Regions from separate parts of the Brevundimonas sp. FV1ye29L genome, predicted to be linked through region 1. Evidence: riboswitches for the same ligand, from Rfam matches in the RefSeq annotation. Region 1 holds a riboswitch; the other holds the start of a gene.
What was found. Region 1 has a riboswitch for cobalamin ahead of ACW17W_RS14850 (TonB-dependent receptor plug domain-containing protein). Riboswitches for the same ligand answer to the same signal wherever they lie in the genome.

Region 1 (15,398 bases):
CGCCAGCGATCGGGCGATCCAGAACAGGGTGTTCAGGTCGCGCAGGCCGCCCTTGCCGTCCTTGATATTGGGCTCGACCCGGTAGCGGCTGGCGCCGGCCTTCTGGTGTCGGGCCTCGCGCTCCTCCAGCTTGGCGGTGATGAAGGGACGGGGATCGGCATTGGTCACCATGCCGCGGAACCGCCAGAGGAAGTCCTCGGCCATCGGGGCGTCGCCGGCCAGCAGACGCGCTTCCAGCAGGGTCGTGCGCACCATCATGTCGCTGCGGGCCAGGGCGAGGCATTCCTCGACCGAACGGGCCGACGACCCGACCTTCAGTCCCAGATCCCACAGCACATACAGGACGAACTCGGCCACGGTCTCGGTCCGGGCGGTGGTCTTCCACGGCCGCAGAAACAGCAGGTCCAGATCGGAAAACGGCGCCAGAACGCCCCGGCCGTAGCCGCCGACGGCGATCAGGGCCAGTTTCTCGGCCTCGGTCGGATTGTGCGAGGGATACAGGGTCGTGGTGGTGAAACGCCACAGGGCGATCAGCATCTCGTCAGCCGCCGCCGAATACAGCCGCGCCACCTCGACCCCGCCCAGACCGCCGGCCAGTTTCGCGGCGATCTTCTCGCGGGTGGCGTCGAAATGAGCTTTCAGCAGGCCGGCGACCCCGGCGCGGACATCCCGGGCCGCCACGAGGGCGTCCAGCGCCTCGTCGAGCGGCGAGAGGCGAGGCGTGTCTGTCGCATCGAAGAGGGGGGCGGACGTCATCGGCCCCGGACCATAGCCGGATCGCGACGATCCGTCGCCGGTCTTGCGTGGCCCCTCGACGACCTTTGCATTCCGGTCTGCGGTCCGCCTGGCCACACCGGGCGAAACGGCGTTCGCCATGCGGGCGAGCCGACTGGCGCGGGGCGTCGGCATTTGGCAGTCTGCCCGGGCACCTGAGGGGGAGTGGGGCCGGGTGAAGCCTGGACGCATCAAAATCTGCGCCTGGATCGCTGTCGTCGCGTCGCTGACGCTGGCCGGCGGCGCCGTCGCGCGCGAGACCCCCTATCGTCCCGCCATGCCCACCGCCAACGGGGTGCCGCGCGTCATGACCGGCCCGGGGCCCATCGGGGGAGACGGGCAGCTGTCGCGCGAGGTTCTGGACGAGATGAACCGGATGCGCGCCGACCCCCACAGCTATATCGCCGTGCTGGAGGACTATCGCCGCCAGTTCCAGGGCGACATCGTCATCCGGCCGGGCCGCATCAATATCCAGACCCGCGAGGGCGTGGCCGCCGTGGATGAGGCCATCCAGTTCCTGCGCCGCCAGAAGCCCTTGCCGCCGTTACGTCCCGACCGGCTGCTGGACCTGACCGCCCTCGATCACGTCGCCGATCAGGGGCCGACCGGCTTCATCGGCCACTACGGCTCGGACGGCTGGGACTTCTCCACGCGCGCCGTCCGACGCGGCGGCGACCCCTATGGCGGAGAGAACATCTCCTATGGCTACGACACGGCGCGCGAGGTCATCATCCAGCTGCTGGTCGACGACAACATCCGCGACCGGGGCCACCGGGTGAATCTGTTCCGCACCGGCTATGTCCGCGCCGGCGTCGGCTGCGGCCCCCACGCCCTGTTCTACTATATGTGCGTCATCGACTACGGCTACGAGCCGGTGGCGCGGAACTGAGGGACCGGGAGCCGGTCGAGGGCCGCGACGCCTTGACCGGGGCCGTCAGCCGATGACGGCATTCGACCCTAGGCGGACATCTCGATTATGCGGGCTGGATAGAGACAATCCTCGCCGGGATCATCCCATGGCCGACTGACAGCCCCCACTGAACCTTTCCGCGAGTTAACTCGACATCACGAGCGGCTCCTCCATACACACTACTATGTATTGCCGTGTATCGGGCTATAGAGAGGACCTTCGAATGTCTCGCCGCCAAACCATTCCCCTCCTTGTTTCCGCCAGTCTGATGATCGCCGCCACAGCGGGGCAGGCTTCGGCAGACCCGGTCCCCGGTCTCGCCGATGACGCGCGGGTCGGTCGCTTCTCGGGCGTTGTGGCCGCGGCCGACTACGGAGCTGTCCGTATGGTGAACGCCCGCGGCTTGGCCTCGGCCGATGGCGACATCGCCAATGGCACACAAGTCGCATACCCGCTGGCTTCGGTGACGAAGGTACTGACCGCAACGGCGGTCATGCGACTGGTCGAGGCCGGACGTATCGATCTGGCGACCCCCGTCCAGGCCTACCTTCCGGAGTACGCGGACCGGCCCTTCGCCCGGGTCACCGTCGCCCAGCTTCTCAGCCACACCGGTGGCGTCCCCAGCCTACTCAAGGACGATCAGGGGCTGGGCGACGGGCCGCCCGACTTCGATGCCCTGTCCCTGACGACCGGCACCGGAGCCCTGATCGACCAGTTTTCCGCGGCACCCCTGCTGTTCGAACCCGGCGCCCGCTACAGCTATTCGAACTCAGGCTACATTCTGCTGGGCCGCATCATCGAGGTCGTAGCCGGCAAAGCCTTTCCGGTCGCGCTGGACGATCTGGTGCTGGCCCCGGCAGGGGTGTCGGATGAGTTTTGCCTCTGCCGCGACCTGCCGGGACACCCCGATGCCACGGCCTTCGAACGGCAAGACGACAGCTTCACTCCCGCCCCCGTCATCGATCCCACCCAGATGTTCAGCGCCGGGGGCATCCGGGCGACGCCAGACGGCCTGTTGAAGTGGAGTGAAGCGCTGATGTCCGGCCGCATCCTCAGGCCGGAGACGCTCGAACGGATGTGGACCCCGGTGGCCGCAACCCGCAAGCCGGGGGAATCCTTCGCCCTCGGCTGGCTGGTCAGGGAGGTCGACGGTGTGCGCCAGGCCGCCCACGACGGGGCCATGCCCGGCTCAGTCAGCTATCTGGTCCTGACTCCCTCGGATCATCGCGCGACCTTCGGGACGCTCAACCGCACCCTCGATCTGGACAACCTCTCCGACAGCGAAGCCTATGTGCGCCAGGTGGTTTCTTCCGTGGACGCGGGCCGGGAGCCGGCGACGGTTCCCGCCCTCGCGGCCCTCACGGACACTCGGCCCCTCGCCGGTACCTACCGCCTGCCTGAAGGCCGCACCTTCTCGCTCGGGACCGATGCACAGGGACAGCTCTGGCTGGAAACCGACGGAGGGTGGTCGGCCCTGCAACTGCCCAAACTGGTCGAGGCCGAGGGGCCAGAAGCCGTCCGGGCCGAGGCAGCCATGACCGCGTGGGCGACGAATGGGCAGGCCGGTGTCGCCCCGTACTTCAGTCCGGACATGCTCGCCAACGTGCCAGCGGGGGTCCTGGATGAGACCTGGAGCCAATTCGTCGGGCAGTTCGGTGCCTACCGAAGCCTCCACGCCTATTCTGTCACCACCGACTTCGCGGAGGTTCGCATCGACTTTGAGCGGGGCTCCATGGACATTGGCATTGTTTACGACGCCGGGGGCCGTATCAACGGACTGCAGCCCATGGGACAGGAGACCGTTATGCCGGCGACACGCGTGCGGGCCTGGATGACCGCCGACGGCGGCCTCTGGATCGATGGCTTCGCCCACGCCGGTCCGGACGTGGCCGCCACAGTCGATGGCGAGGGCGGGCTGGACTTTGCGTCGGGCCAGCACGCCGTCCGCCAACCTGCCCGGTAGTCGCCGCATGCCCTTCGATCTTGGCAACTGGGAGTCCCAGGTCCGCAAGGGTCTGCTGGAACTGGTCCTGCTGACCCTCCTGCAAGCGGGGGAACGCTACGGCTATGAACTGGTGCGCGCCACGCGGGACGCCCTGGGATCCGCCATTATCGAGGGCACAGTCTATCCCATCCTGACCCGGCTGGCCCGTGACGGCCTGATCACCCACCGGTGGTCGACCGACGACACGGCGCAACCGCGAAAATACTATCGCCTGACCGCCGACGGCCAGACGGTTCTGAAGGAGATGTCGCACCGATGGGTGAAACAGGACGAGTCCATTCGCCGGCTGCTGACGGAGAGTGCCCGATGAACGATGCCACACCAACTGACCTGAACGCGTATCTCGGGCAGCTGGATCGCGTCCTGACGCCGCTGGGCGAGAACCAACGCCGGGAAATCCTCCAGGAAATCCGGGCCCATCTGACCGACAGTGCCGCTGCGGAGGCGGGCGATGATGCGCAACGCGCGGCCAGCGCCATCCGCAAACTGGGCTCCGCCCGGGTCGTGGGACAGGCCTATCTCAGCGAAGCTCTGCTGGAACGCGCCAGCCACGGCCTGAGGCCAGGCCTGACCGCCGTGGGGTTGGTCTCTACCCTGGGCGGAGGACTGGGGATGACGGCCCTCGGCCTGGTGTTCGCCTTCGGCTATCTGGCCCTGACGATCGTCGCCATCGCAACGGTGGGCAAGCTGTTCGTCCCGGCGTCCGGGCTCTGGTTCCATAACACCGGAGGCTGGTCACTGTCGTTCCAGACGATGCCAAACTCGCGCGAGATTCTGGGGTGGTGGATCGTTCCGATCGGCACCGGTCTGGTGGTTGGCGGCTGGCTCGCCCTCAACCGCCTGCTTCGATTGATGCTCAGGTTCGCCCTGCCGCGACCGAAGGTCTGAAACGCAGGTCATCCGGAAGCAGCCTCGGACCTGACCTGCCCCCTCCCGGACCGTCAGGTGTTGCTGTGGTACAGACAGAATACGCACCGGGGGGGGGATGACGCATGCGGTTCATTTGGGCCTTACTCGCAATCGGTCTGGCAACCGCAGCACAGGCGCGCATTGCCACCGACCCGATAGACGCTTTCATCGCGACAGAACTGCCGCTGTCGGGCGCGCCGGGCATCGCCTGGGCCGTGGTTGAGGACGGCGAGATTGCATCGGGCGCGCGGGGCGAGATCCTGATCGGCAGCGACAGGCCTGTGACGCCCGATACGCCGTTCCTGATCGGCTCTGTCTCAAAGAGCTTTACCGCCATGGCGGTGATGCAGCTGGTCGAGGCCGGGACCGTCGATCTGGACGCACCGGTCTCACAATATCTCGCTGTCTTTCGGGGCCGCCCGTCCAGGGCCATCACGATCCGGCAATTGCTCAGCCACACCAGCGGCTTCTCAACGCGGCAGGGCAACGACATCGACTTTGACAGGACCCCGACAGGCGATGAGCTCCAGCGTCAGGTCGCGCGCATCGCCCGATGGACTCCGGCGCACGCCCCCGATGCGCGCTGGCAATATTCAAACGCGAACTACCAGATACTGGGGGCCGTCATCGAAGCGGTGAGCGGACAGGATTATGCCCGCTACGTCGAAGCCCGGATTCTGGAACCGATCGGCATGGACGACAGCTTCGTCTCCGACGGGGCGCGTCATGACTCCCTGGCGGTCGGACATCTGCCCTGGTTCGGGTCCAAACGCCCGATCCGGGACAGCCGCACGAATCGCGCCAACGCATCGGCCGGAGGCGTCGTCTCCTCGGCGTCGGACATGGCGCTCTATCTGTCGACCATGATGAACGGGCAGGACGACGTCATCAGCGCCGAGGGCAAAGCCGTCATGCTGCGCCCGGCCAGCCCCGCGTCTCCCTTTTATGGCCTTGGATGGTCCATCGACGCCGAAAACGGCGGTGCCTATCATTCCGGCCTCACGCCCGGGGTCGAGACCCTGGCGGTCCTGTCGCCGGCACAGAAGCGCGGCGTCATCATCCTCGTCAATGCGAACAGCGGCATGGGATTCGGCGAAAACGCGGCACTCTTCAGCGGCGTCAGTGCGAGAGCCCTCGGCCGCGAGGCCGACGACGGCGGGGGCAGCGGGGGTCGAAAGTCCCTGTTCCTGACCTTTGCCCTCCTGCCCGTTCTGTTCGTGACCGGTGCCGGTCTGGCATGGTTTCGCCGAACCGGCCTGCGCGCCAAGTCCGGCGTGTTCGGCGCCTTCAGCCTGTGGTTTCCCCTGCTGATGACCCTCGCCCTGGCCTGGGTCTCGGTATGGCTCATCCCGCAGCTGTTCGGCGTCTCGATCGGCACCCTCGCCCTCTACAGCCCCGACCTTGCCCTGCTGCTGGCTGCGACGGCCGTGACGGGCATACTGTGGGCGGTGTTCAGGCTTGGCGTGTTCTACAGCGGCAAGGTATCACCCCGTCGTCCGACGGCAGCCTCATAGCGACGCCATAGCCCGAGCCTGCCGGCGGGTGACGGCCGGAAGCCTTGTCCGCTTCCCACCCATAGCCGACGTTCCCGCCGTCCGCTTTCACGACGGGGTGAAACCCGGGACCGGCCTCAGGCCTTCAGCGCCTTGAGCCGGTAGAGGGCTTCCAGCGCCTCGCGCGGGCTGAGCGCATCCGGGTCTATGTCCGCGACGGCCCGATCGAGGGGCGAGGGTCCGGCCGGCGCGGCGGGCGGGTCGGCCACGGCGAACAGGGGCAGGTCGTCGAGTCGTCCGTGAGCGGACTTTTCGGCCTCCAGCCGCTCCAGCACCGAGGCGGCGCGGGCCACCACAGCGCCGGGCACCCCGGCCAGACGCGCCACCTGCACGCCATAGGAGCGGTCGGCCGCGCCGGGGGTCGCCTCATGCAGGAAGACCAGATCGCCGTTCCACTCCCGCGCCTTCATCGACAGGTTGCAGACGTGGGCCAGCCGCTCCTCCAGCCGCGCCAGCTCGTGATAGTGGGTGGCGAACAGGGTGCGGGCCCGGTTGGTCTCGTGCAGGGCCTCGGCCACGGCCCAGGCGATGGCCAGGCCGTCATAGGTGGCCGTGCCGCGGCCGATCTCGTCCAGCACCACAAAGCTGCGGTCGGTGGCCTGGGTCAGGATGGCGGCGGTCTCGACCATCTCCATCATGAAGGTGGAGCGGCCGCGCGCCAGATCGTCCCCGGCTCCCACGCGGCTGAACAGCCGGTCGACGACGCCCAGCCGCATGGCGGCGGCGGGCACGAAACAACCGGCCTGGGCCAGCACCACCAGAAGCGCGTTCTGGCGCAGGAAGGTGGACTTACCCGCCATGTTCGGTCCGGTGACGATCGACAGGCGGGCGCAGTCCGAACCCGCGCCGTCCAGCCGGCAGTCGTTGGGGGTGAAGGGATCGCCCGCCGCCTTGACCGCCGCCTCGACCACCGGATGGCGCCCGGCGCGCACCTCGAAGACGCGGCTGTCATCGACCACAGGCCGCACCGCCCCGACCTGTTCGGCCCATTCGGCCAGGGCCGCCGCAGCGTCCAGTTCGGCCAGGGCCTCGGCCAGACCCTGCAACGGGCCGGCCAGCCGCTGGACCTCGGCGCGCCAGCCCTCGAAGGTCTCGCCCTCCATGGCCAGGGCGCGGTGGCCCGCCTGGCTGATCTTGGCGTCCAGCTCGGACAGTTCGACGGTGGTGAACCGGACCTGACTGGCCAGGGTCTGACGATGGATGAAGGGCGTTTCCGGCCCGGCCCGCAGCAGAGGCTCGGCGTGTTTGGCCGTAGTCTCGAGGAAATAGCCGAGCACGGCGTTGTGGCGCACCTTGAACGGCACGCCGCTGTCGGCCACGGCCCGGGCCTCCAGCTCGGCCACGACGCGGCGGCTGTCGTCGCGCAGCCGCAGGGCCTCGTCCAGTTCGGGGCGGAAGCCGGGGCGGACAAGACCGCCGTCGCGGGCCAGATGCGGCGGCTCGTCGACCAGACCGGCGATCAGATCGGCCAGCAGACGTCCCACCCCGGCGCCCGTCTCCAGCCGATCCAGACAGGCGGTCAGCCGCGCCGGCGGCGGGTTCAGCGGATCGCCGACCGGATGTCCGGCCGACAGGAACAACCCGCCGATAACCTCGGCCGTGGTCAGGCCCGACCGGATCGCCGCCAGATCGCGCGGCCCGCCCCGGCCCAGGGCCAGCCGCGACACGGCCCGGGCCACATCGGCCGAGGTGCGCAGGGCGTCCCGCAGATCCCGCCTCAGATCGCGCCGTTCCAGCAGCCATTCGACGGCGTCGAGCCCGGCGTTGATCGCCGCCGGATCGCGCAGGGGCCGCGACACCCGCTCGGCCAGGGCCCGGGCCCCGCCCGAGGTGACGGTGCGGTCGAGGGCGTGCAGCAGACTGCCCTCGCGCTCGCCCCTCTGGCTGCGGTCGATCTCCAGGCTGGCGCGGGTCGCCGGGTCGATGGCGAGGAAGCCGCTCTCGCCTGACCGGCGCGGCGGCGACAGGGCCGGAATGCGTCCGGCCTGGGTGGTTTCCAGATAGGCGGCGATCAGGCCGAGCGCGGAGACCTCGGCCTCCTCGAAGGCGCCGAAACCATCCAGCGAGGCCACGCCGTACAGCCGCTCGACCCGGGTCCGCGCCGCGCCGGGCTCCGCCACCGCCGAGGCCAGGGCCTGGACCAGTCCGCCCGAGCCGTCGAGCGCGGGGCGCACCTCCGCGTCGGAATAGAGTTTGTCGGTGACCAGCACCTCCGACGGCCGGAACGCCGCCAGGGCCGCGCCGAGGTCGCGCAGGTCGCAGGCGACGCTGTCCACCGCTCCGGCCGACAGCTCGACCACCGCCACCGCCGCCCGCCCGCGCCGGACCGCCACCGCCGCCAGCCGGTTGGCCCCGCGCGCGTCCAGCAGGGTGTCCTCGGTCAGGGTGCCGGGCGTCACCACCCGCACGATGTCGCGCGCCACGATGGATTTGGAGCCGCGTTTCTTCGCCTCGGCGGGAGTCTCGATCTGTTCGCAGATCGCCACCCGGTGGCCCAGCCGGATCAGCCGCGCCAGATAGCCGTCGAGGGCATGGACCGGCACCCCGGCCATGGGGATGTCCTCGCCCTGGTGCTTGCCCCGTTTGGTCAGGGCGATGCCCAGGGCGGCCGAGGCGACCTCCGCATCCTTGAAGAAGAGTTCGTAGAAGTCGCCCATGCGGAAGAAGACGACGGCATCCGGCTGCGCCGCCTTGGCCGCCAGATACTGGCCCATGACGGGGGTCACGCCTCCCGCGAGGGGGGTCACGCCTTCAAGGGCCGGGGGATGGACGACGGGGGCGTTCATGAAGCGCGCAAGGTGACGGATCGGGCCGGGCGGCTCAAGCGATTCGTCCGGTCGGCCGCCGGGCCTTGCCGTCCCGCTTCGCATCTGCGAAATCGGCGATCAGGCGGTTAAGGGAACGCGGTCAGACGCCGCGGCTGTGCCCGCAACTGTAGACGGCGAGGTCCGTCGTCCGGTCCGGGAGCGATCCCGGCGCCACTGCGAAAGCGGGAAGGCGAGGGCGGCGGGCTGATGAAGGTCCCGGCCTTCGCGAACCGCAAGCCAGGAGACCTGGCCGCCCCCGTCGCTCGTCCGCTGTCCGGGACCAGACAGAGGCGTGGGGCCTGCCCCCTGCTGACCGCAGGGATGTTCCGTCGAAGCGACCCGATCTCTGCGCCGTCCTGACCCCCGTCAGGGCGGATTGGTCGCTTTCACGTCCCGGCGCGCGCTGTCGCCCGGACCGACAAGGAACACGCTCCATGAAGCGTTATCTCTGCACGTCCACGGCCTGTCTGGCCGTGTTCACCGCCTCTGCGGCCCACGCCCGACAGGCTGAGGACCCGGTCGAGGTTGACGACGTCATCGTCACCGCCGCCCGCCTGCCCGCCATCGTCGCGGAAACCCCCGGCGCCCGCGTCATCGACGCGGCGACCCTCGAACAGCGCGGCGCCGTCTTCGCCGCCGACATCCTGGCCGATGTGCCCGGCCTGTCGGTGGTGCGTACAGGGGCTTTCGGAGGGGTCGCCCAGGTCCGGATACGGGGCGCCACGCCGGGCAAGACCCTGGTCCTGGTCGACGGCGTGCCGGTCAACGATCCGGCCGAGATCAACGGCGCCTTTGACTTCTCCGGCTTCGAACTGGGCGATATCGAGCGGATCGAGGTCCTGTCGGGGCCGCAGTCGTCGCTGTGGGGGTCGGACGCCATCGGCGGGGTGATCGCCTTCACCACCCGCGAGGTCGACGGCCTGCGGGCCGAGGCCGAGGCGGGCAGTTTCAGCACCCTGCGCGGCCGTCTGGCGGTCGGGACCGCCCATGAAACCTACGCCTTCGGCGCCTGGGTCTCGCGTTTCAACACGGACGGGATATCGGCCGCAGACGAGGCCGATGGGGCTGCCGAGGCCGACGGTTTCCAGAACACCACCCTGGGCGCCAGGGGCCGCTACGCCTTCACCGGCGGCCTGACCCTGGACGGCGCCGCGCGCTGGTCGAGGAGCGAGGCCGACATCGACGGCTTCCCGGCCCCGACCTGGGCCCTGGCCGACACCCCCGACACGACCGAAAGCAACCAGTGGTCCGGCTTCGCCCGGGCGCGCTTCAACGTCCTGTCGCTGAACCACCAGATCAGTGTCTCGGCCTCGGATATCCGCCGGGAGACCGTATCCGACTATCCGTCGCAGTTCGAAGCCGATCGTCAGGTCTGGCGCTGGCAGGCAGACGGGGCGGCCCTGTCCGATCGCCTGGCCTATGCCTTCGGCGTCGAGCGTGAGGATACCGCCGGCAGCCTGTCGTCAGGCCTGTCGGAGGCGCTGGGCGCGACCTCGGTGTTCGGCGTCGCCAACTGGGACGCCACGGAGCGTCTGCACCTGTCCGGCGCCCTGCGTTGGGACGACACGGACGATTTCGGGGCCGAGACGACCGGACGTATCTCGGCGGCTTATGAGCTGGGGCGCGGCTTCATCCTGTCGGGCGCTTACGGCACGGGTTTCAAGGCGCCGTCGATCAGCCAGGCGGTGTGCGACTTCTGCTATTCGTCGACCCCCTTTCCGGTGCTGCGGCCCGAGACGGCCGACAGCGTCGAGGCGGCGATCGGCTGGGCCTCGACCGATGGCCGGCTGACGGGCCGGGCGACCCTCTATCGCCTGAATGTCGGGGAACAGATCACCTATGTGTCTGTCTCGACGACCTTCGACAGCTATTACGTCAACATCGCCGAGACCGGCACGGACGGGGTGGAGCTGGAAGCGCGGGCGCGTCTGGGTGGCGGTTTCGACCTGACCCTCGCCTACGCCTGGACCGACGCCCGGGACGAGAGCAACGACCGGCCGCTGGCGCGGGTGTCGGAGCATTCCGGGTCGGCGACCCTGGGCTGGAGCGGAGACCGCCTGTCGGGGGCCCTGACGATCCGGGCGGAAGGCGATCAGCCGGACAGCAACTCGGCTGCCTCGCGGATGCGCGAGGGCTTTGTCACGGCCAATCTGAACGGCGCCTTCCGGCTGACGGACGAGGTGGCCCTGACCGCCCGGATCGAGAACCTGGCGGACGAGCGGTATCAGCAGGTGCTTGGCTACGGTGAGCCCGGCCGCTCTGGCTATATCGGAATCAGGCTGCGCTACTGATCCGGTAGACGTCGTCGTGCGCCGATGCGCCTGATCCGTGCATCGCCCGTGACAGGGCCGCAGGTTGCGGCAGGGCCAGCGCCTCCCAGTCCAGAACGGGCCGGGGGGCGTTGGCCGCCGCCAGCATGGCCCGCAGTTCGGCGGCCGAGGCGACGCTGGCGACCACGGCCGTCGCCGGCGGCAGCCCCAGGGCGAAGGCGAGCGCCGCCTGCATCGGGTCCACCCGCGCCTCGGCCAGGCGACGTCGCGTGCGCGACAGATCTCCGGCGTATTCGGACAGGTGCGACGGCAGGCTGTCGCCGCTCATGAACAACAGGCCGCCGGCGAACGGCGAACCGATGTGAATCTGGACGCCCAGTCCGGCCAGGTCGGACAGAACGCCTTCCGTCACCGGTCGCTGGTCCAGCAGGTTGCAGGGCATCTGGATGACGTCCGGCTGGAAACGACGCGCGAGCAGCAGCGGCCCGTCCTCCATCGTCACGCAGAACCCGATCTTGCGGAACAGCCCCCGGTCCTTCAATGCCCGCATCCGGTCCCAGAGGGCCCTGCCCTCGGCGCCCGCAAGGTCGGCGGCGCTGGATACCAGCAGGGCTTCGCCGCGCGGCAGTCCCATTCGTTCCAGCGAGCGGCGTGCGCGCGCCTCGACGCGGTCCACCCCTTCTGACAGGGGGATGGTGCGCACCGTCACGGCGAAGGGGCTCGGAAAGGGCCAGGCCTGACCCAGCAGACGTTCGACATCGCCATCAGGCCGCGTCGCCACCAGGACCGCACTCGCATCGGCGGCGGTCTGGAGCAGAGCCCGAAGCGACTCCTCGCGGGCGCCGGAAGGGGCGGCGAGGACCGATCCCTGGACGCGCTCGGGCGAGGTCACCACGGCAATGGCGAGCTTTCCGGAGACGGTAAGAGGGGGCGGCGGGAACACGCCACTATCCTGCACGGGAAAGCTTAAGGGAGGCTGACCCGGAAGCTTACAGAACCTTACTTGGCGACCGGTGTGCGCTGAAATCCGGGGTGCGGCGATGTTGCAATGCCGAAGACTTTGCGGAACCGGCGGCGCCATGTGGCGTTGACAGCCACAGAGGCCTATTTACGGTCAAGCTGACCACTCAGGAGTACGCAACCATGGCGACGACCAAAGCGCGCGAAGACATCAAGAACGACCTCAAGACCCTGAAGGAAGATCTTAAGGTGGGCGCTCGCGAGGAAACCGCGCGCCTGAAGGAAAAGGCGGCCGAGGCCGAAGCCCGCGTCCGCGCCAAGGCCGTTGAGGCCGAAAGCGCCCTGCGCGAAAAATCCGAGGAACTCCGCGAGCGGGCCCGGGAGTATTACGGTCAGGCGCGTGAGCGCGGCCGTGGCTACTATGATGACGCATCCGAGCGTCTGGACGAGGCCCAGCGCTACATCACCGAACGGGTGCAGGAGCGTCCGGTCCAGTCCACGGCCATTGCTCTGGGCGTCGGCGTGGTGCTCGGCCTGCTGCTGGCCGGTCGTCGCCGCTGATGATCGGCAAGAGCCTGATCCGCAAGCTGGTTGCGGGCTTCGCCGCCGCCGGCGCCGCCTTTGTGGCGGTTGTCGCCTTCGGCGCCTCGGTCTTTTATGCCTTGGCCCTGGTGCTCCCGCCCCTGGGCGCCGCCGGCGTAACCTTCGCTCTTTTCGCCCTTGTCGCGGCGGTGATCGCTCTGGTCTTCCTCAAGGACGGCGGCCTCGTTGATGAGGACGATGAGGAGGACGGCGAGTCCGCCAGCCTCGTGAGCCGCGCCGTCCACCTGCTGCGAGACCGGCCGGTGATCGGCGCCGGCCTGGGACTGGGCGCGCTGTTCTTTCTGGTGCGCAACCCGGCCCTGGCGGCCATCGTCGCCAGTATGGTGACAGAAAAGCGGATGGAAAGTCGGGGCTACGGCCGTCGCCGGCGCTGAGGCGTCCCGCCCTTCTACCCCTCTGCGGCCCGGATGACCCCGTCATCCGGGCCGTTTTCGTTCTGATCGTCCGGCGATCCGCCTCCTGCTGGAACGGAGCTCACGACACGGCGTTTGTCAGACAAGGCGTTCCCTCACCGGGCGCAGATTCAGATTTCGGAATTTCATCACCTTTTCGGGAGTTATCCAATGCTGCGCTGGGCCATCATCTTCTTCGTCATCGCCCTGGTCGCGGCGGTTCTAGGCTTCGGCAACATCGCCGGAATGTCGATGGAAATCGCCAAGTTCGTGGCCATTATCGCCCTGATCCTGTTCGTGGTTTCCCTCGTCATGGGCGGACTGCGCGGGCGCGGAACCCGTATCTAGCCACACGTCCGACATTGTGGATCCGGGCCGCGCTTCTTTCAGGGGCGCGGCCTTTTCGCGCCGGGCCCCATGGGACCTGCCGTCGGCGAATGGCCCGCGCCGGGTCCGTCAGACGGCGGCTTTTTCCATCGCGCCGGGAGCGGCGGGATCGGGGGCTGTGGCGGCGTTGAGGGTGTCCTGGCGGCGGGGCAGCCGCCAGGTCCGTGACGGCTCGAACGTCGACCCGGTCCAGGCCATGGCCGTCACCGTGACCTCGTGATCGTCCCAGTCCAGCTGGTTGAAACCTGGGGGGGCTCCGCGCTCGCGATGCGACAGGGTTCCGCAGCCAACGGCATAGGAACAGCGATCCGACAGGTCGATCGGCAGGGCGAACGGAATATGGGTGTGGCCGGTCATGATCAGGTCCACCCCGGCCTCGGCGAAGATCGCCGCCGCCGCCTCGCCCCGCCGCACATCGCCGGTCATCGGAGCGCCGATCATCTCGATCAACGGATGGTGGCAGGCGAGGATGCGCAGGGCCCCGATCGGCGCCTGTCTCAGGGCCGTCGCCGCGCGGCGCGTCTGGTCCAGATCGATAACGCCCTTGGACCAGTTCATCCGCGCCTGCCAGCCGCGCGCCGTGGTCACGCCGCGCACCATCAGATTGTCGCGCACGAATTCGCCGTCATGGGCCGGATGACCGGTCGCAGCCTCGAAGGCTTTCCACGGCGCGAACAGGCGCGCGCCGAGGCTGTAATAGGGCACGTCGTGATTGCCGACGATAACAAAGCGAGGTTCGGGCATGGCGCGGATCCAGGCCCCGGCTGCCGCAAATTCGGCGGGCAGCCCCTTTTGCGTCACATCGCCCGTGATCAGGATCAGGTCGTTCGGGGTGGCGTGCGCATAATCGAGCGCGGCCGCGCAGGCCGGACCGTGCTCGACACCGAAATGCACGTCGGAAAACTGGAGCAGCCGACCTGAACTCACGCGCGAGGGCTCCTGAATTGCATCACACCGAGTCTTCGGCTGCGGGCGGCAAGGGCGCAAGGGCGCGGAAGGCCTTGGGCACGAAGACGACCTGTGTTCCGGTCGGCAGCTGCATCGGCTCCCCGTCGATCACGGCGGGTATCCTCGACCGTGCCCGGACATCGATCCTGCGCGCAGGTCGGGTGGTCACCGAGGCGTCGGTGCGCCAGTCACTGAAAAGAGCCGTGGCCGCCAGCCGGAACGCCTGGCTGGCGTCGTGCGGATCCATGGCCGCCGCTTCAAGTCCGATGGGCTCGTCCAGCGCGCGCGAAATCATCGGGCTGATGAGGACCAGGGCCTCGGTCTTGGACGCCTTGCCCCCGTCCAGCGCATACCGCAGCCGTCCGGTGAAGGCGCGCTTCAGGGCGCGCTGGCCAAAGGTCCAGGCCTTGGAGAATTTGCCGGTGCGGATCGCTTCGCGGGCCGGCGCCCAGAGGGCCGGGGCGCCCAGGATGGCGGCGCAATAGAAGGCCTCGCCCTCGACCCGGCCGCCAGACACGAACTGCGGCGCGCCGTGTTCCAGCGCGTTGCGCAGGGCCAGTTTCCAGTCGGCCGTCCCGTAAAGCGCCTTGGGCAGCATGTTCATCGTGCCGCCGGGAAGGGGAGCGATCAGCGGCCCCTTGGGCCCGGCCTTCGACGCCGCCGCCCGGGCTGTGCCGTCGCCGGCCAGAACGAACAGCACGTCGGGCTTCGAGGCGAGGGCCGCGTCCATCTGTTCGTCGAACCGCCCGCCTTCCAGCGAAACGATTTCCGACTCGCAGGGATAGTCGGCGAGAATGCGCTCCAGATCAGCGACCGCCCGCGGCCCCACGGATCCGGAAAGGGCGTTGACCAGCACCACGATGCGATGGATGACCACGTG
Region 2 (15,398 bases), 370 kb from region 1:
ATCAGCCATGGTCCCGAAGATCGGATCGACGCCGCAATAGTCCGAAACGTCGTAGCCGAAGTCCTTCATCGGCGAGGTGAAGAAGGGCGACAGCCAGACCCCGTCCACGCCCAGCGAGGCGATATGGTCCAGATGGGCCGTGATGCCCGCCAGATCGCCGACGCCGTCGTCGTTGGAGTCGGCGAAGCTGCGCGGATAGACCTGGTACAGGACCGCGCCGCGCCACCATTCGATGGCGGCGTCGTCGTGGGTCTCGACAATCGGAGAGGTCAGGGTCTGGACGTTCAACGCGGGCCTTCCGAGGTGCAGATCATATAGTCGAGGGCCGGGACGGTAACCCGGATGGAGCCGGGCGCCGAGGCGGCGGCCGGGCAGGCGCCGCGGGCGGCGGACCATCCCAGGGAAGCCGCATCGACCTCGACATTGGCCGTCACCGGAGCGGTGGACGAGTTGTAGAGAATCAGGGTCTCGCCGGCCTCGCCCTGGATCTTGCGGGAAACCGCGAACAGGCCCGGCTTGTCGCCGGCGAAACGCACGGTCTGCAGGCCCCGGCGCAGGGCGGGGATCGCCTCACGCAGCTTCGCCATCCCGGCGATCCGCTCATAGAGGGGGGCGGTCGTATCGAACGGCGCCCGACGCCCGCCGATGACGCGGTGGCGGGCGTAGTCGGCCACCTGACCGCCGAACAGGTCGGCGCGGGCCGCGCCATAGCCGCCGATGCCGGCGAAGCCCTGTTCGTCGCCATAGTAGATCGTGGGCGCCCCGCGCGAGAACATCATCAGGGCGTGGGCCAGGGTCGCGCGGGCCAGAAGTTCCTCGTCGGACGCGTCCGGATGGGCCCTGGCGATAAAGCCGCCGATCCGGCCCATGTCGTGGTTGCCCAGGAAGGTCGGCAGCTGCATCGCCCCGGCCTCGCCGCCCTCATAGACGGCGTCGGCCATGAACAGCTTCGCCAGGGCGTCGGTCCCCTTCACCCCGTTGGCGACGTCGGTCGCCGTGGTCTGGAAGGCGAAGTCGAGCACGGCCGGATAGCGATCGACCCGGGTGAAGCGGGCCAGCATGGCCGGGTCGTGGTCATAGACCTCGCCGAAGATGTGGAAGTTGGGGATCCCCTTCGCCCTGGCCCGCTCCAGCATGGCGGGGACAAAGGCCTGCCAGAAGGCGGGGTTCACATGCCGGGCGGTGTCGATGCGGAAACCGTCGACGCCATAGCGGTCGATCCAGCCGCCATAGATGTCGATCATCCCCTGAACCACGCGGGGGTGCTCGGTGAACAGGTCGTCCAGCCCGGCGAAATCGCCGTCCAGCGAACTCTCGCCGGCAAAGGTCGTGTCGCCGCGGTTGTGATAGTAGATCGGATCGTTCAGCCAGGCCGGGACCTTGACCGTCGCCTCGTCCGCCGGGACCCAGGGGCTGTAGGCATAGGCCGGGTCGGTCAGGCGATCAAAGTTCGTCCCGTCAAACCCCTCGTTGATCGGCGTCGCGTCCGGGCCGCCGCGTCGCGCATAGGGGTAGTCGGCCCGGCTGCGGTAGGCGCAGTCGTTCTTCGGGCACTCCCGATAGCGGATCACATCGGCCGTGTGGTTGGCGATGATGTCCATATAGACCTTCATGCCGCGCGCATGGGCCGCCTCGACGAAGGCGGCGAAGGTCGCCTCGTCGCCGAAATGCGGATCCACGGCAGTGAAATCGGTGATCCAGTAGCCGTGGGCGCCCGAGAACTCGCGTCCCGGCTCGCCCTGGACCGGCTTGTTCTTGAACACCGGCGCCAGCCAGACGGCGGTCGCGCCCAGGCCCTGGATATAGTCGAGACGGCGGATCAGCCCGGCCAGGTCGCCGCCATGATAGAAGCCCTCGTGGGTCGGGTCGAAGCCGTGGTCCAGCCTTCCGCCGGGAATACCGCCGGTGTCGTTCGTCATGTCGCCGTTGTCGAACCGGTCAGGCAGCAGGAAATAGATCACCTCATCCTGGGGCAGGCGGGCGCGGAAGTCGGGTTCGGCCTGACCTGCAGCAACCGGCCCGGCGGCGAGCGCGAGCAGGGCGGCGCAGGCTGCGGCCGCGCACCGCGCTGCGACGCCCTTGAGGCGTCGTTGTCCTGTCTGTCGAGACGGGTGACCCATGGGATGTCCTGTGACGTTTCCTGCGGGGGACTGCATCGTTCCCCCGGCGTGTTTGCAAGATTTTGCAGTCCCTGTCGCAACTGTCAACCGGGGAGATCGCCCACCGGAATCGGGAGTTCGCGGCCATGTTGCGCCGCAATGTGAGGCTTTTGGCGGGCGGCAAATCCCGCTGTGGCGGGCCGGGGAGGTGATTTTACATTACAGACTTGCAAGATTGATCAGGATTTGCATATTTTTGCGCAAGCAGAGATCGCAACGTCAGAAACGCGGTCGGCTCCAGGGAGGATGAGAATGATCAACCGTTTCACCACGCGTGCACGCCTGCTGTCCGGCGCCGCCATCGGTCTGGGGGTCGTCCTGACCGCCGGGACCGCCGCCGCCCAGACAGCGCCCGCCGCCCAGACCGATCCCGAAGCGACCCAGGTCGATGAGATCGTCGTCACCGGCATCCGTCAGTCGATCGAGGCCTCGATCAACGCCAAGGCCCGCAACACCTCCATCGTCGAGGTCATCTCGGCCGAGGACATCGGCAAGTTGCCGGACGTCTCGATCGCCGAGTCGCTGGGCCGTCTGCCCGGCCTGGCCACCCAGCGTCTGGACGGGCGTTCGCAACAACTGTCGATCCGCGGTCTGGGTCCGGACTACACCACCGCCCTGCTGAACGGCCGCGAACAGGTTACGACCGGCGACAACCGCGGCGTCGAGTTCGACCAGTATCCGTCGGAACTGCTGTCCAGCGTGGTGGTCTACAAGACCCCGGACGCGGCTCTGATCGGTCAGGGTCTGGCCGGCACGGTTGACCTGCGCACCATTCGCCCCCTGACCTATGGCCGTCGCGCCCTCGTCGCCAACTACCGCCACGAGATCAACGACATCGGCGCCCTTAACTCGGGCACGACGGATCAGGGCGATCGCTACACCCTGTCCTATATCGACCAGTTCGCGGACGGCACGATCGGCGTGGCCCTGGGCTATGCCCATATGTCCTCGCCCTACCAGTCCGAGCGGTTCAACGCCTGGGGCTATCCGAACTATTCGGACGGCAATCTGCTGACCGGCGGCGTGAAGCCCTATGTCATGTCGTCGGAGCTGGAGCGCGACGGCTATATGGGCGTGCTGGAATGGCGGCCGAACGACCGCTTCCACACCGCTCTGGACGTCTTCTATTCGAAGTTCGAGAACACCCAGACCCTGCGCGGCATCGAATTCCCGCTGGCCTGGGGCGGTTCATCCGGCGCCTGCCCGGGCTCGCTGGCGGTCTGCCGCCCCGGCCCGTCGCTGCGTCCCGGCTATACGGTCGAGAACGGCCTGATCGTCGCCGGCACCTGGGACAACATCAAGGGCGTGGTCCGCAACGACCTGAACAAGCGCGACAGCGAGATCACCTCGATCGGCTGGAACGCCGAGTTCGTGGCCAATGACGACTGGACCTTCGGTCTGGACCTCAACTACTCCAAGGTCGAGCGTCAGGACATCATCCTGGAGACCAACGCCGGCACCGGCCGCAACGTCGCCGGCGCCCTCGACACCCTGGGCTTCCGCCTGACCGACGACGGCGTGACCGAATTCACCAGCCTGCTGAACTATGCCGACCCGAACCTGATCCGCATCACCAGCCCGCAGGGCTGGGGCGGCGACGTCATTCCGGGCGGTCAGGTCGGCTATATGAACACCCCGTCGATCACCGACGAGATCCAGGCGGTTCGCCTGACCGCCCGGCGCGAGCTGCACCAGAGCCCGTTCAGCGCCATCACCTATGGCTTCAACTACACCGAGCGCCAGAAGACCTTTGTCAACGACCAGTTCTATCTGGGCGTCCCGGGCGGCGGAGACCTGACCATCCCGTCGCAGTACCTCCTGGCGCCGACGGACCTCGGCTATCTCGGGATTTCGCAGGTCATCAGCTATGACGCCCTGGGTGTGGTCAACAGCGGCGCCCTGAGCCTGGTCCGCAACCCGAACGCGGATGTGCTTGCGGGCAACTGGGAGGTCACCGAAAAGGTCTCGACCGCCTATATCAAGGCCGACATCGACCATAGCCTGTTCGGCCTGCCGCTGACCGGCAACGTCGGCATGCAGTATGTCTATACTGACCAGAGCTCCGACGGCTTCTCGGCCCGCCAGACCGGCCCGGGCGTCGCGGAAACCATCGCGGTGTCGGGCGGCACGGACTATGTCGAGCTTCTGCCCAGCGCCAACTTCATTCTGGAAGTGGGAGACGACCTGTTCACCCGCTTCGCCGTGGCCCGGACCCTGGCCCGCCCGCGCATGGACGACATGCGCGCCTCGCGGAACTACAACTACAATCCGTCATTCGCGGCCTCGACCGACATCAACCGTTCGCCCTGGGGCGGCGGCGGCGGCAACCCCGAGCTGAAGCCCTTCGTCGCCGACGTGGCCGACATCTCGATCGAGAAATATTTCGCCAATCGTCGCGGCTACGTCTCCCTGGCCGGCTTCTACAAACATCTCGAAAGCTATGTTTACAGCCGCAACCAGCTGTTCGACTTCACCGGCTATCCGATCGGCGTGGTCTCTGTGACCAACCCGGAGCCGGTGCTGCGTCAGGGCCTCCTGAACGCCGCCGACAATGGCGACGGCGGCTGGATCCGCGGCCTGGAGTTCTCGGTGTCGACGCCGTTCGAGATCTTCCACCCGGCGCTGGAGGGCTTCGGCATGCAGTTCAGCGCCTCCCAGACCGAGAGCGAGGTCCAGCCCGATCCCGCCCAGGCCCCGACCGCCATGCCGGGCCTGTCCGAGACCGTCGTCAACGGCAGCCTCTATTTTGAGCGCGCCGGCTTCCAGGCCCGCGTCTCGGGCCGCTATCGCTCTGACTATCTCGGCGAGGTCGCCGGCTTCGGCAACGGCCGCACCCTGCGTTCCGTCGCGGCGGAAACCGTGGTCGACGCCCAGATCGGCTATGAGTTCCGCTCCGGCCCGATCGAGGGTCTGTCGGTGGTCGCCCAGGTCAACAACCTGACCGACGAGCCGTTCAAGACGTTCGAAAATGGCGACGAGCGCCGGACGATCGACTTCCAGCGCTATGGCCGCACCTATGCGGTCGGGGTGAGCTACAAGTTCTGATCTCTTCCTGAACGACGGCGCGTCCCGTCCTCCCCGACGCGCCGTCCCAAACTGCGCCGCCTGTCCCCACGACAGGCGGCGTTTTTCTTGTTTGACGGTGTGGGTCGGTCAGCCCGTCCGGCCAAGGATGTCGACCATTGGCCCCGCCGGGGTCGCCACGACGGACGCCTCGATGCTGAAGGCCCGGCGCAGGACGTCGGGCGTCAGGGCCTCACCCGGCGCCGCGTCGGCCAGAATGGCGCCCTGCGACAGGACAAGGACACGGTCGCCAAGGCGCAGGGCCAGGGTCAGGTCGTGAAGGGTCAGGATGACGCCCATTCCCCTGTCGGCCAGTGTCCTGAACAGGGCGGCCGCGTCCAGCTGATGCGCGGGATCGAGACCGGTCAGGGGCTCGTCGGCGATCAGCCATTCCGGCTCCCCCGCCAGGGCGCGGGCGATCAGGACGCGCGCCCGTTCGCCGCCGGACAGGGTGGGCACGAGACGATCGGCGAAGGCGACGACATCCGTGGTCGCCATGGCGCGGTCGACGGCGGCGTCATCGGCGGCGGTCAGGCCCATGGCGCCCGTAAACGGGGTGCGGCCGAGGCTGACGAGCGTCCGCACGGTCACCGGCCATGCGATCTCCGGCGTCTGCGGCAGGAAGGCCAGGCGCCGTGCGCGCTCGCGGGGACGCAGACTGTCCAAAGGCTGGCCGTCCAGGGCCGCAAGGCCGGACGTGGGCTTGAGCAGCCCGGCGAGGGACGAGACGAGGGTGGACTTGCCCGCGCCATTGGGGCCGACGATGACGGTGATCTGCCCGGGCGACAGCGACAGGGTCACGCCGTCGAGAATCGCGCGGCCGTCCAGGGTGACGCCCAGGCCGGACGCCGAGAGACCGGCGGAACTGCGCCCGGTCATGACAGGCGGCTCCGGTCGCGCAGCAGGACGATCAGGAAGAAGGGCGCGCCGACAGCCGCCATGGCCACACCCAACCGGATCTCGACCGCCGCCGGGACCAGCCGGACGACAATGTCGGCCGCGAGGGTCACCACCGCCCCGCCGATGGCGCTCGGGATCAGCAGGGCGCCGGGGCGGGCCCCGACCAAGGGCCGGATCAGGTGTGGGGTGACCAGTCCGACAAAGCCGATGACGCCGGTCACCGCCACCGCCGCCCCGGCCGCCAGACCGACGCCGCTGGCCAGAAGCGCGCGCGTCCGGGACATCGACACCCCCAGCGACCGCGCGCCGGCCTCGCCCAGCGTCAGGGCGTCCAGCGCCGGGCCTGTCGTCAGCAACAGGCCGCAGCCAAGCAGGATGAAGGGCAGGGCCAGCCGGACCTCCTCGAAACTGCGATCGGCCAGCGATCCCATCAGCCAGTTGACGATCTCGGCCAACGCCCAGGGATTGGGGGCCAGGCTGAGGGCCAGCGACACCCCGGCTCCGGCAATGATGTTCAGCACCGCGCCCGCCAGAATGAAGCCGACGAGGCTTGACCCTTTTCCTGACAGGGCCAGCAGGACGCCGACGCCCAGCAGGGCCCCGACCATGGCGGCGGCCGGCTGCATCCACGGGCTGATGACAGTGGCGCCATAGTAGAGGGCGATCACGGCCCCCAGCGCCGCCGTTGAGGAGACGCCCAGCACTCCGGGGTCGGCCAGCGGATTGCGCGTATAGCCCTGAAGCGCCGCTCCCGAGAGGCCCAGCGCGGCGCCGACCAGAACCGCCAGACAGGCGCGGGGCAGGCGCAGCTCGAAGATGATGGCCCAGCGCGGATCGAGGTCGGGTGCGGTCCAGGCGCTGAACGGGACCCAGACGGGTCCGGCTATCAGGCTGAGGCCGAACAGCAGGATCAGGGCGCCGGCCAGTAACGGATAGAGGAGGGCGGACCTCATGTCCGGGCCTCCAGTACGCTGCGCCGGGCGGCGGCGAGGGTGCGGGCGCTCTGCATCAACACCGGCCCGCCGCAGAACAGCAGCCGTTCGGGAAAGACCGCGCGGCGCATGCGGGACGACAGCCGGGCGAGAGCCGGATGCTCCATGGTCCGCTCGGCCCAGCCGGGCGAGCCGGGGAAGGGGGCGCCGGTCAGCAGAAGTTCGGGCGGATCGGCGATGAGCCGCTCCAGCGGCACGGCCATGGAGCCGCTCAGCCCATAGCGGGCGGCGGCGTTCACCAGTCCGGCGCGGCGCATCATCTCGTCCATCAATGTGCCGGGGCCCGAGGCGAAGCCGCCGGGCATGAAGACGAGGGCGGACACGGGGCGGTCGCCGGGACGGGCTGCGGTCTGGGCCAGGGTCGTCTGGATGGAGCGGACCAGGGCCTCGCCCCGCTCCGGGCGGCCGACAAGGCCGGCGATCCGACGGATCTGGGCCAGGCTGGCGGCGACGCTGTCGGGCACATCGAAGCGTTCGGCGCGAATGCCGACGCGCGCGAGGGCCGATGCGACCCGGTCGCCGCCCCAGCGGTCGGCCAGGACCAGGTCAGGCGACAGGGCCAGCACCTCCTCGGTCGTCCCCCGCGTGAACGGCAGGGTTCGGGCCTGATCGGCGATGGTTGAGCCGTAGCGATCGCGCGAATAGCGGCTCAACGCCGCGATCTGGTCCCGGTCGGCGACCCGGATCAGGATCACGTCGAGACAGGGATTGAGGGAGACGATGCGGCGCGGCCGGGCAGCGGCGAGGGCGACTGCAGGGCTGAAGGCGATGGCCGCCGCGCCGGCCAGCACCGCGCGGCGACGGGGCGGAGGCGCGGGTTCGGATTCAGGCAGCGGCGGCGGCATTGGCGGACCTCGAGCGACAGACGGACGTCGTCGGTCGGGCGAACCCGCTCCTTCCGACGCACCCCGGCCGGACGAAGGACGACCGCGACGGGCAGGTCTCCTGACTCACGGGTCAACACCGGAGCGTCGCCTTCCCGGACCGGGGTCCAGTGGCTGATGACGCGGGCTCGCCGCCTACAGTTGCGGGGGCAGTCCGGGCATTTCCACCCGAGTTCCCTTTTCATCCCCGACGCCGATAGCCTGCGGCGGAGAACCTGTCGCACTGCCAGCGTTAGTCGAGGATGCAGACGGGGGCAATGCAGGGGGCGTTGGCGGGGCGGAATGGCGGCTTGGCCGCCCGCAACCTCGTCGACGACCGGCAGTTGGGCGCGACGGTTGACGCTGGTAAGTTACAATTGTAGCGTCTGCATGACGTCCAACGTGAGACCTGCATCATGGCCGAACCCACTGCTCCCAGCGAGACCGAACTGGACCTGCTGAAATGCTTCTGGCGCGACGGCGATCTGTCGGCGCGCGAGGTTCAGAGCCGGATCGCGGGCGACCTGGGCTGGTCTTCCTCGACGACGCGGACGGTGCTGGAGCGGATGCGGGCCAAGGGTCTGCTGACCCGGCGCGACGTGCACGGGATGGCGGTCTATGCCACGGCCCAGCCCAAGACAGCGGTGATCGGCGGGCTGATGAAGCGGCTGGGCGCCCTGCTGGATATCGACGGCCCCCTTCCCGCGGCGGCCTTTTCGGGCAGCCAGATTCTGGATGCGGACGACATCGCCGAGCTTGAGGCGGTGCTGGCGGCGCCCGACGCCGATCGGGAGAGCCGCTAATGGGCGCCCCCGAGCTTCTGGCCCTGTCGATGGGCCTGTCCGTGGTCGTGGCGGCCCTCGGCTGGGCGGGGGGACGGGGGGTAGAGCGATTGACCGCCGACCCCCGGGTAAGGGACCGGATCTGGGCCGCAGCCCTGATCCTGCCGGCCCTGCCGCCGCTGGCGGTCGGCCTGCTGCTGCTGACGCCCGCCCCGGTGCGCGAGATCGCGACCGCCCCCGCCGCTCCGACGACAGAGCTGGCCATGGCGCCGGTCGAGTTCGTGGCTGCGGCGCCGTCGGCCGGTCTGGCCTTCGACGCGACCGGGATCGCCTGGGCCCTGCTGGCTGTGGCGTTGTTGCTGACCCTCGGACGGTTGGCGGCGCTGGCCCTGCGCGCCCGCCGACTGGTCCGGATTCTCGCTCGAACGGAAACGCCGGGACCGGGCGTGACGGCGTTGGTCGAGGCCGCCGCCCGCGATCTCGCCATGCTCCCGCCGCTTGTCGGGATCAGCACGGCAGCCCCCGAGGCGCTGCTGGCCGGTCTGGGCCGCGCGCGGCTGATCCTGCCCGCTGGGCTGGTCGCCCCGTCGGCGGACCCGGCGGCGACCCGCGCCATGATCGCTCACGAGCTGGCGCACCTGAAGCGCGGCGACCATCACGCCCTCTGGCTGGAAGAGATTCTGCTGGCCCTGCTGGCCGCCAATCCCCTGATGCCTGTGTTGCGCGCCCGTCGCGCCGCCGCCCGCGAGGAGGCCTGCGACGCCCTGGCCCTGACCGGCGCCGCCCCGGAAGCCCGCCGGGCCTATGCCCGTTCCCTGATCGAAGCCTTGCGGAGCCGCGCCGCTTCGCAAGCCTCTGGCGGCCTGCCCGCCCTGACCTTCACCGGCGCCGGGAGGACCACCGCCATGAAACGTTTGAGAGCCGTACTGAACCCCGCGCCGGCCGCCGGTCGTCTCACCCGCCGCCTGACCCTAGCTGCCGGTGCTCTGGCCGGCGGGCTGGTCTTCGCGGGCTCCGTCGCCTTGGCGGGCCAGAGAGAAGCGTCCAACCCGCTGATCATCAATATGGACGGCGACATGACCGCCGCTGGGCAGCACTGGGATATGATAAACGCCGCCATTGACCCGGTGCTCAAAGCCGCATGGCCGGGCGCCTGCGGCTACAGCCTTACCCCGGCCGATGAACTGACCATCCACCTTCAGCGCTGTGACGGATCGGACTCGCCCGATCTGCAGGTGCTGGCCTTGCAGCGGCTCGACCCGGTGGCCTCACCGCGCGAGGCGTTCGAGGCGGTGAAAGCCGCCTGCGACGCCGGGGGGCAGGTGATCATCGACTACCGACTGGAGGGCGCCAGAGGTTCAAAGGCCGTGCCTTGCGACAAACCGGCCCGGGCCCCGGTTCCGACCCGCGTGCTGGATCTCGCCATAGTCTATGATGGTGTCGCGCCCCGGCCCGGCGATCGACTGCATGTCACCCTGCTGCGCGACCAAGGGGGAGAGGTGGAACTGAACCATGTCATTGGCCTGCCGGCTATCGCGCCACAAGGCTTGCGAACCAGAACCTCGGAGGACTTCTTGATGATTGGCCGCACGCCCCGGCTGCGGGCAATTTTGATCTCAAGCGATGGGGTCGTGCACGCGGTCTCCCGGCCCGTGACCCGCCCTATGAGCCTGGGAGAAGACACTGCGAGGACCGAAATCGTGCTGGAGCCAGGCTCAGCTGAAGCAATCAGCGACTCGGCGGGCTGGAGAAAGGTCCAGAGGCTGCGCGCTGCCGGCTTTAGCGCCGAACAGGCTTGGCGCGTCGGGGCTGAACCCGAAGGTCGATAAAAGCCTCCGCCAGACGGATGCGGGCTCCGAGGGAGACAGCCGGACGCCCCGTCTGCCCCCGCCCCCCACAGTGTAGAACGCTACAGACCTATTTCCCCGTGAACACCGGCTTCCGCTTCTCGACGAAGGCGGCCATCCCTTCCTTCTGATCCTCGAAGGCGAACAGGGAGTGGAACAGGCGGCGTTCGAACTGGACCCCCTGGGTCAGGGTGGTCTCCAGGGCGGCGTTGACCATCTCCTTGTTGGCCATGACGGCCAGAGGGCTCTGGCTGGCGATCTTCGCGGCGATCTTGCGGACCTCGTCCAGCAGGGTCTCGTGCGGGAAGACGCGGCTGGCGAGGCCCGAGGTCAAGGCCTCGGCCGCGTCCATCATCCGGGCGGTCAGGACCATGTCCATGGCCCTGGACTTGCCGACCAGACGGGTCAGGCGCTGTGAGCCGCCGATACCGGGGGCGACGCCCAGATTGATCTCGGGCTGGCCGAATTTCGCCCTGTCCGACGCCACGATGAAGTCGCACAGCATGGCCAGTTCGCACCCGCCGCCCAGGGCGAAACCGTTGACGGCGGCGATGATCGGCTTCCTGAACCGGGTGATCCGGTCATGGCCGAGGGCGAAGAAGTTGCCCTTGTACATGTCGGCATAGGACTGGTCCGACATCTCCTTGATATCGGCGCCGGCGGCGAAGGCCTTGTCGCCCGACCCGGTCAGGATCAGGCAGCGCACCGTGTCATCGTGCTCGACCGCGTCGAGGAAGGCGGCGATGTCGGCGAACAGGGCCGAGTTCAGCGCGTTCAGGGCCTCGGGCCGGTTCAGGGTGACGATCGCATAGCCGTCGGCGTGGCGCTCGATCAGCAGATTGGCATAGGTGTCGGCCATGGGCTCGCTCCGGGACTGGGACGGGACGGGCATAGACCGGCCGTCGCCGAACGCAAAGCGGGCGGCCCCGCGATTTCGCGGGACCGCCCCAAGGTGGCGAGCCGCCGGGGTGGGAGTGTGGCGGCTCTGGCGACCGGAGAGGCCCAGGGGCGGCTCGACACGACCCTGAACCGTCTTCTCCCGTCGTTTCAGCGGAGCGGGATCAGAACTTGCGACCCACGCCGATGGAGATGACCCAGGGGTCCAGGTCGACGTCGCTCTTCAGGGCGCCGTTGTTGATCGAGGCGTCGGTGTCGAACCACACCTTCTTGACGTCGACGTTCAGGCTCCAGGGGCCGGTCAGGCCGATGTCCGCGCCCGCCTGGGCGGCGTAGCCGATGCCATTGTCCAGATCGACCTTGAAGCCGTTCCGGTCGTCGCCGCCGTAGAAGATCATGGCGTTGATGCCGGCGCCGACATAGGGGCTGAACTTGCCGCCGGTCAGGGGACGGTACTGGACGGTGACCACCGGCGGCAGGACCCAGGTCTCGTGAACCGCGACGTCGGTCGCGCCGCCCTGGGCGCGGATTTCGTGGCGGGTCGTGCCGAGGATGCCCTCGACCGCCCAGTGGTCGGTAAGAAAGTAGGTGAAGCCGAGGGTCGGCATGGTGCTGTCGCCCACATCGACGTGCAGGCCGCTCGCCACTCCGGCGGCCGTCGTCACGGCGGCGTCCGTTCCGGACGACACATTGCTGACCCGGCCGGTGACGATCCAGTCGCCGGCCTTGGGCGCGGTCCATTCGGCGGAGGTCTGGGCCAGGGCCGGGCTGGCGAGGGCGGCCGTCGCGGCGGCGACCAGGAAGAGAGTTTTGGCTTTCATCGTTCGCATCCCCGACGCCGTGGCGCGCTACGTGCGGCCGTCTGCGGCGTCATGGGCACTGGAATGCGCCCGGCATGCCTGTTCAGCTTTGATCCATCTCAAATCTATGGCGAAATCTGCAGCGGTCGTGCTCAGACCACGCGGGCATGGCGTTTTTCGTCCTGCCCCGCACGCGCCTGCGCCAGCGGGTCGAAGGCGGCGCAAACGGCGCGCACAAAGGGTCGCCCGCGGGGCGTCACAGTCAGGCGGCCCGCCATGTCGATCAGGATCAGTCCGTCCTCGACGAAGGGCTGGAGCCGTGCCGACAGATCGCCCAGCGCCGCCGCCGCCGGGCCATGACGGCGTATCAGTTCCGGGGTGTCGAGGGCGAGGTCGCACATCAGCCGCTCGATGGCCTCGCCGATCAGACGGTCGCGGTCGCTGAGGGCGACGCCCCGCACCGCAGCCAGCCGGCCGGAGGCGATGGCGGCGCGCCAGTCCCGCTCCACCGCCGTGTTCTGGACATGGCCCAGAGGGGTGCGGCTGATGGCCGAGGCGCCCAGGCCGATCAGGGTCGGGGCCTCGTCGGTGACATAGCCCTGGAAATTCCGGCGCAGGCGGCCTGCCCTCCGGGCGGCGGCGAGGCTGTCATGGGGCAGGGCGAAATGGTCGAGGCCGACGGCCGTCCAGCCGCGGGAGTCCAGAAAGGCCTCGGCGGCGCGGGCCTGGGCGAACCGGATCTCCGCCCCGGGCAGGTCCTCGTCGTGGATCAGCCTCTGATGGGACTTCATCCACGGCACATGGGCGTAGCCGAACAGGGCCAGACGCTCGGGCCGCAGTGTCGTCACCGCCTCAAGCGTCCCGACCATCTCGGCCACGCCCTGGAGCGGCAGGCCGTACATGAGGTCGAGGTTGATCGAAACCACGCCCTGCGCGCGCAGGGCCTGGACCGCGTGCTCGATCGAGGCGAAGGACTCCGGCCGGTTCACCGCCGCCTGGACCCTGGGCGACAGGTCCTGGACGCCCAGGCTGGCGCGGGTCAGGCCGATCCGGCCGCAGGCGGCGATGAAGTCGTCGGTGAGGACCTCGGGGTCCATCTCCATGGCGATCTCCGCCACGGGGCTGAGATCAAACCGGGCGGCCAGACCGTCGAACAGGCGAGTCAGGTCGTCGGGGGACAGCATATTGGGCGTGCCGCCGCCGAAATGGATCGAGGCGACGGGGATCGGGCGACCGGCGGCGGCGCGGACCAGATCCGCCTCGGCCAGCAGCAGGTCGACATAGGCGCTGATCGTGTCGGCGCGGTTCATCGCCCGGGTGTTGCAGCCGCAGTACCAGCACAGCCGTTTGCAGAAGGGGATGTGCACATACAGGGAGGCGGCGGGCCTCAGGGGCACACGGGCCAGCCAGTCGGCCCATTGGCCCGCCCCGACCTCGGGCGTGAACTGCGCCGCCGTCGGATAGGAGGTGTAGCGGGGCGCGTGGGCGTCGTACCGGGCGATCAGGTCGGCCACGTCAGCCGTGTCGGAAAGGGGATCGGTCATCCGGCGTCTCTGCGTCGTGTGGAAAAAGCGAGGGGCCGGGGAAGGTTTCCCCGGCCCCCCTTGGGCGCTGGCCCGGTGAGCGTCAGTCCTCGGGATCGGCGTCGGGCCGGGACAGGCCTGTATCGCCCTCATCAAACAGCCGGAACTCGTGCCAGAGACCGTTCAGGACGCCGAACCCGACGGCGAGGCTTACGCCGAGAATCCACGTAAAATACCACATGGGAAAGTTCCTTTCGTTGCCGACAGCGGCGGCGGATTCAGTAGAGGTCGGGGTTGGTCTTGAACTGGCCGGTCGAGGCCCGGCCCCACAACACCTTGTAGACCCAGGACGTGTACAGCAGGACCAGCGGCAGGAAGATCAGGGTCACGACCAGCATGACGAACAGGGTCAGATGGCTGGAGGAGGCGTTCCAGACCGTCAGGCTGGACTGCGGATCGATCGAGCTGGGCAGGATGAAGGGGAACATCGACAATCCGACCGTGGAGATGATGCCGGTTGCGGACAGGGAAGAACCGCTGAAGGCCAGGGCCGCCGACCGCTTCCACAGCCCCAGAAGGGCGAGGCAGGCCCCGACGAAGCCGAGGGCGGGGGCGATCACCATCCAGGGATAGCGGCCGTAGTTGGCCAGCCAGGCGCCCGGCGTCGCCTCTACTGCGGTGCGCAGCGGGTTGGAGACGCCGTTGCCGTCCGTCACGCCGACGATGCTGAAGCCCAGTCCGCCAAAGGCGACATACAGGCCCCCGGCTGCGAACAGGACGATCGACAGGATCCCCGCGATGGTCCCGAAGCGGCGGGCGCGATCGACCACCGGACCCAGCTCGGCCTTGACCGACAACCAGGCCGCGCCGTGAAGCACCAGCATGGCGACCGACAGCAGGCCGCTCAGCAGGGCGAACGGGGTGAACAGACCCAGCAGATGGCCCTCATAGAAGGAGCGCAAATCGGTATCGAGCCGGAACGGGGCGCCGAGCAGGACATTGCCGACCGCCACCCCGAAGACCAGGGCCGGGACGAAGCCGCCCACGAACAGGCCCCAGTCCCAGAACGACCGCCAGGCCTTTCCGGGCCGCTTGGAGCGGTATTTGAACGAGACCGGCCGCATGATCAGGGCGGCCAGCACCAGGAACATGGCCAGGTAGAAGCCCGAGAAGCTGACGGCATAGACGAACGGCCAGGCCGCGAAGATCGCGCCGCCGCCGAGGATGAACCAGACCTGGTTGCCTTCCCAGGTGGCGCCCACGGTGTTGATCGCCATGCGGCGTTCCTCATCCGTGCGGGCGACGAAGGGGAGCAGGGCCCCGACGCCGAGATCAAACCCGTCGGTCAGGGTGAAGCCGATCAGCAGCACGCCCAGAAGGGCCCACCAGATCAGCCTGAGGGTGGCGAAGTCGAGAGGGAGTTCCATAAGCGGATGTCCTGAGGAATCTGGAGGCTTAGGCGACCGCGGGAGCGGGCGTCGACGGGGCGTTGGAAGAGACGGGCCCGGGCTCGCCGAACGCCTCCTGTTCCGCGAAGGGGCCCTTCTTGATGGTGTGCAGGATCAGCCCGAC

Region 2: it holds a riboswitch for cobalamin, as region 1 does, so the genes downstream of both, ACW17W_RS12980 (ABC transporter substrate-binding protein) here and ACW17W_RS14850 (TonB-dependent receptor plug domain-containing protein) in region 1, are expected to answer to the same signal.

Annotation. Positions count from the first base shown of each region.
Region 1 covers NZ_CM178730.1:3,012,268-3,027,665, reverse strand. Annotated here, with positions in the region: gene glnD ([protein-PII] uridylyltransferase) at 1-876, opposite strand, end outside; gene ACW17W_RS14880 (CAP domain-containing protein) at 950-1,663, shown strand; gene ACW17W_RS14875 (serine hydrolase) at 1,908-3,647, shown strand; gene ACW17W_RS14870 (PadR family transcriptional regulator) at 3,655-3,999, shown strand; gene ACW17W_RS14865 (HAAS signaling domain-containing protein) at 3,996-4,577, shown strand; gene ACW17W_RS14860 (serine hydrolase domain-containing protein) at 4,682-6,112, shown strand; gene mutS (DNA mismatch repair protein MutS) at 6,229-8,937, opposite strand; cobalamin riboswitch at 9,048-9,206, shown strand; gene ACW17W_RS14850 (TonB-dependent receptor plug domain-containing protein) at 9,393-11,249, shown strand; gene ACW17W_RS14845 (aldo/keto reductase) at 11,233-12,171, opposite strand; gene ACW17W_RS14840 (glycine zipper domain-containing protein) at 12,372-12,749, shown strand; gene ACW17W_RS14835 (hypothetical protein) at 12,749-13,165, shown strand; gene ACW17W_RS14830 (DUF1328 domain-containing protein) at 13,355-13,531, shown strand; gene ACW17W_RS14825 (metallophosphoesterase family protein) at 13,640-14,497, opposite strand; gene ACW17W_RS14820 (diacylglycerol/lipid kinase family protein) at 14,520-15,398, opposite strand, start outside.
Region 2 covers NZ_CM178730.1:2,637,720-2,653,117, reverse strand. Annotated here, with positions in the region: gene ACW17W_RS13005 (alpha-glucosidase) at 1-288, opposite strand, end outside; gene ACW17W_RS13000 (alpha-amylase family glycosyl hydrolase) at 285-2,120, opposite strand; gene ACW17W_RS12995 (TonB-dependent receptor) at 2,412-5,204, shown strand; gene ACW17W_RS12990 (ABC transporter ATP-binding protein) at 5,313-6,101, opposite strand; gene ACW17W_RS12985 (FecCD family ABC transporter permease) at 6,098-7,075, opposite strand; gene ACW17W_RS12980 (ABC transporter substrate-binding protein) at 7,072-7,959, opposite strand; cobalamin riboswitch at 8,033-8,232, opposite strand; gene ACW17W_RS12975 (BlaI/MecI/CopY family transcriptional regulator) at 8,394-8,780, shown strand; gene ACW17W_RS12970 (M56 family metallopeptidase) at 8,780-10,588, shown strand; gene ACW17W_RS12965 (enoyl-CoA hydratase-related protein) at 10,677-11,465, opposite strand; gene ACW17W_RS12960 (OmpW/AlkL family protein) at 11,668-12,324, opposite strand; gene hemN (oxygen-independent coproporphyrinogen III oxidase) at 12,456-13,847, opposite strand; gene cydX (cytochrome bd-I oxidase subunit CydX) at 13,930-14,067, opposite strand; gene cydB (cytochrome d ubiquinol oxidase subunit II) at 14,105-15,253, opposite strand; gene ACW17W_RS12940 (cytochrome ubiquinol oxidase subunit I) at 15,282-15,398, opposite strand, start outside.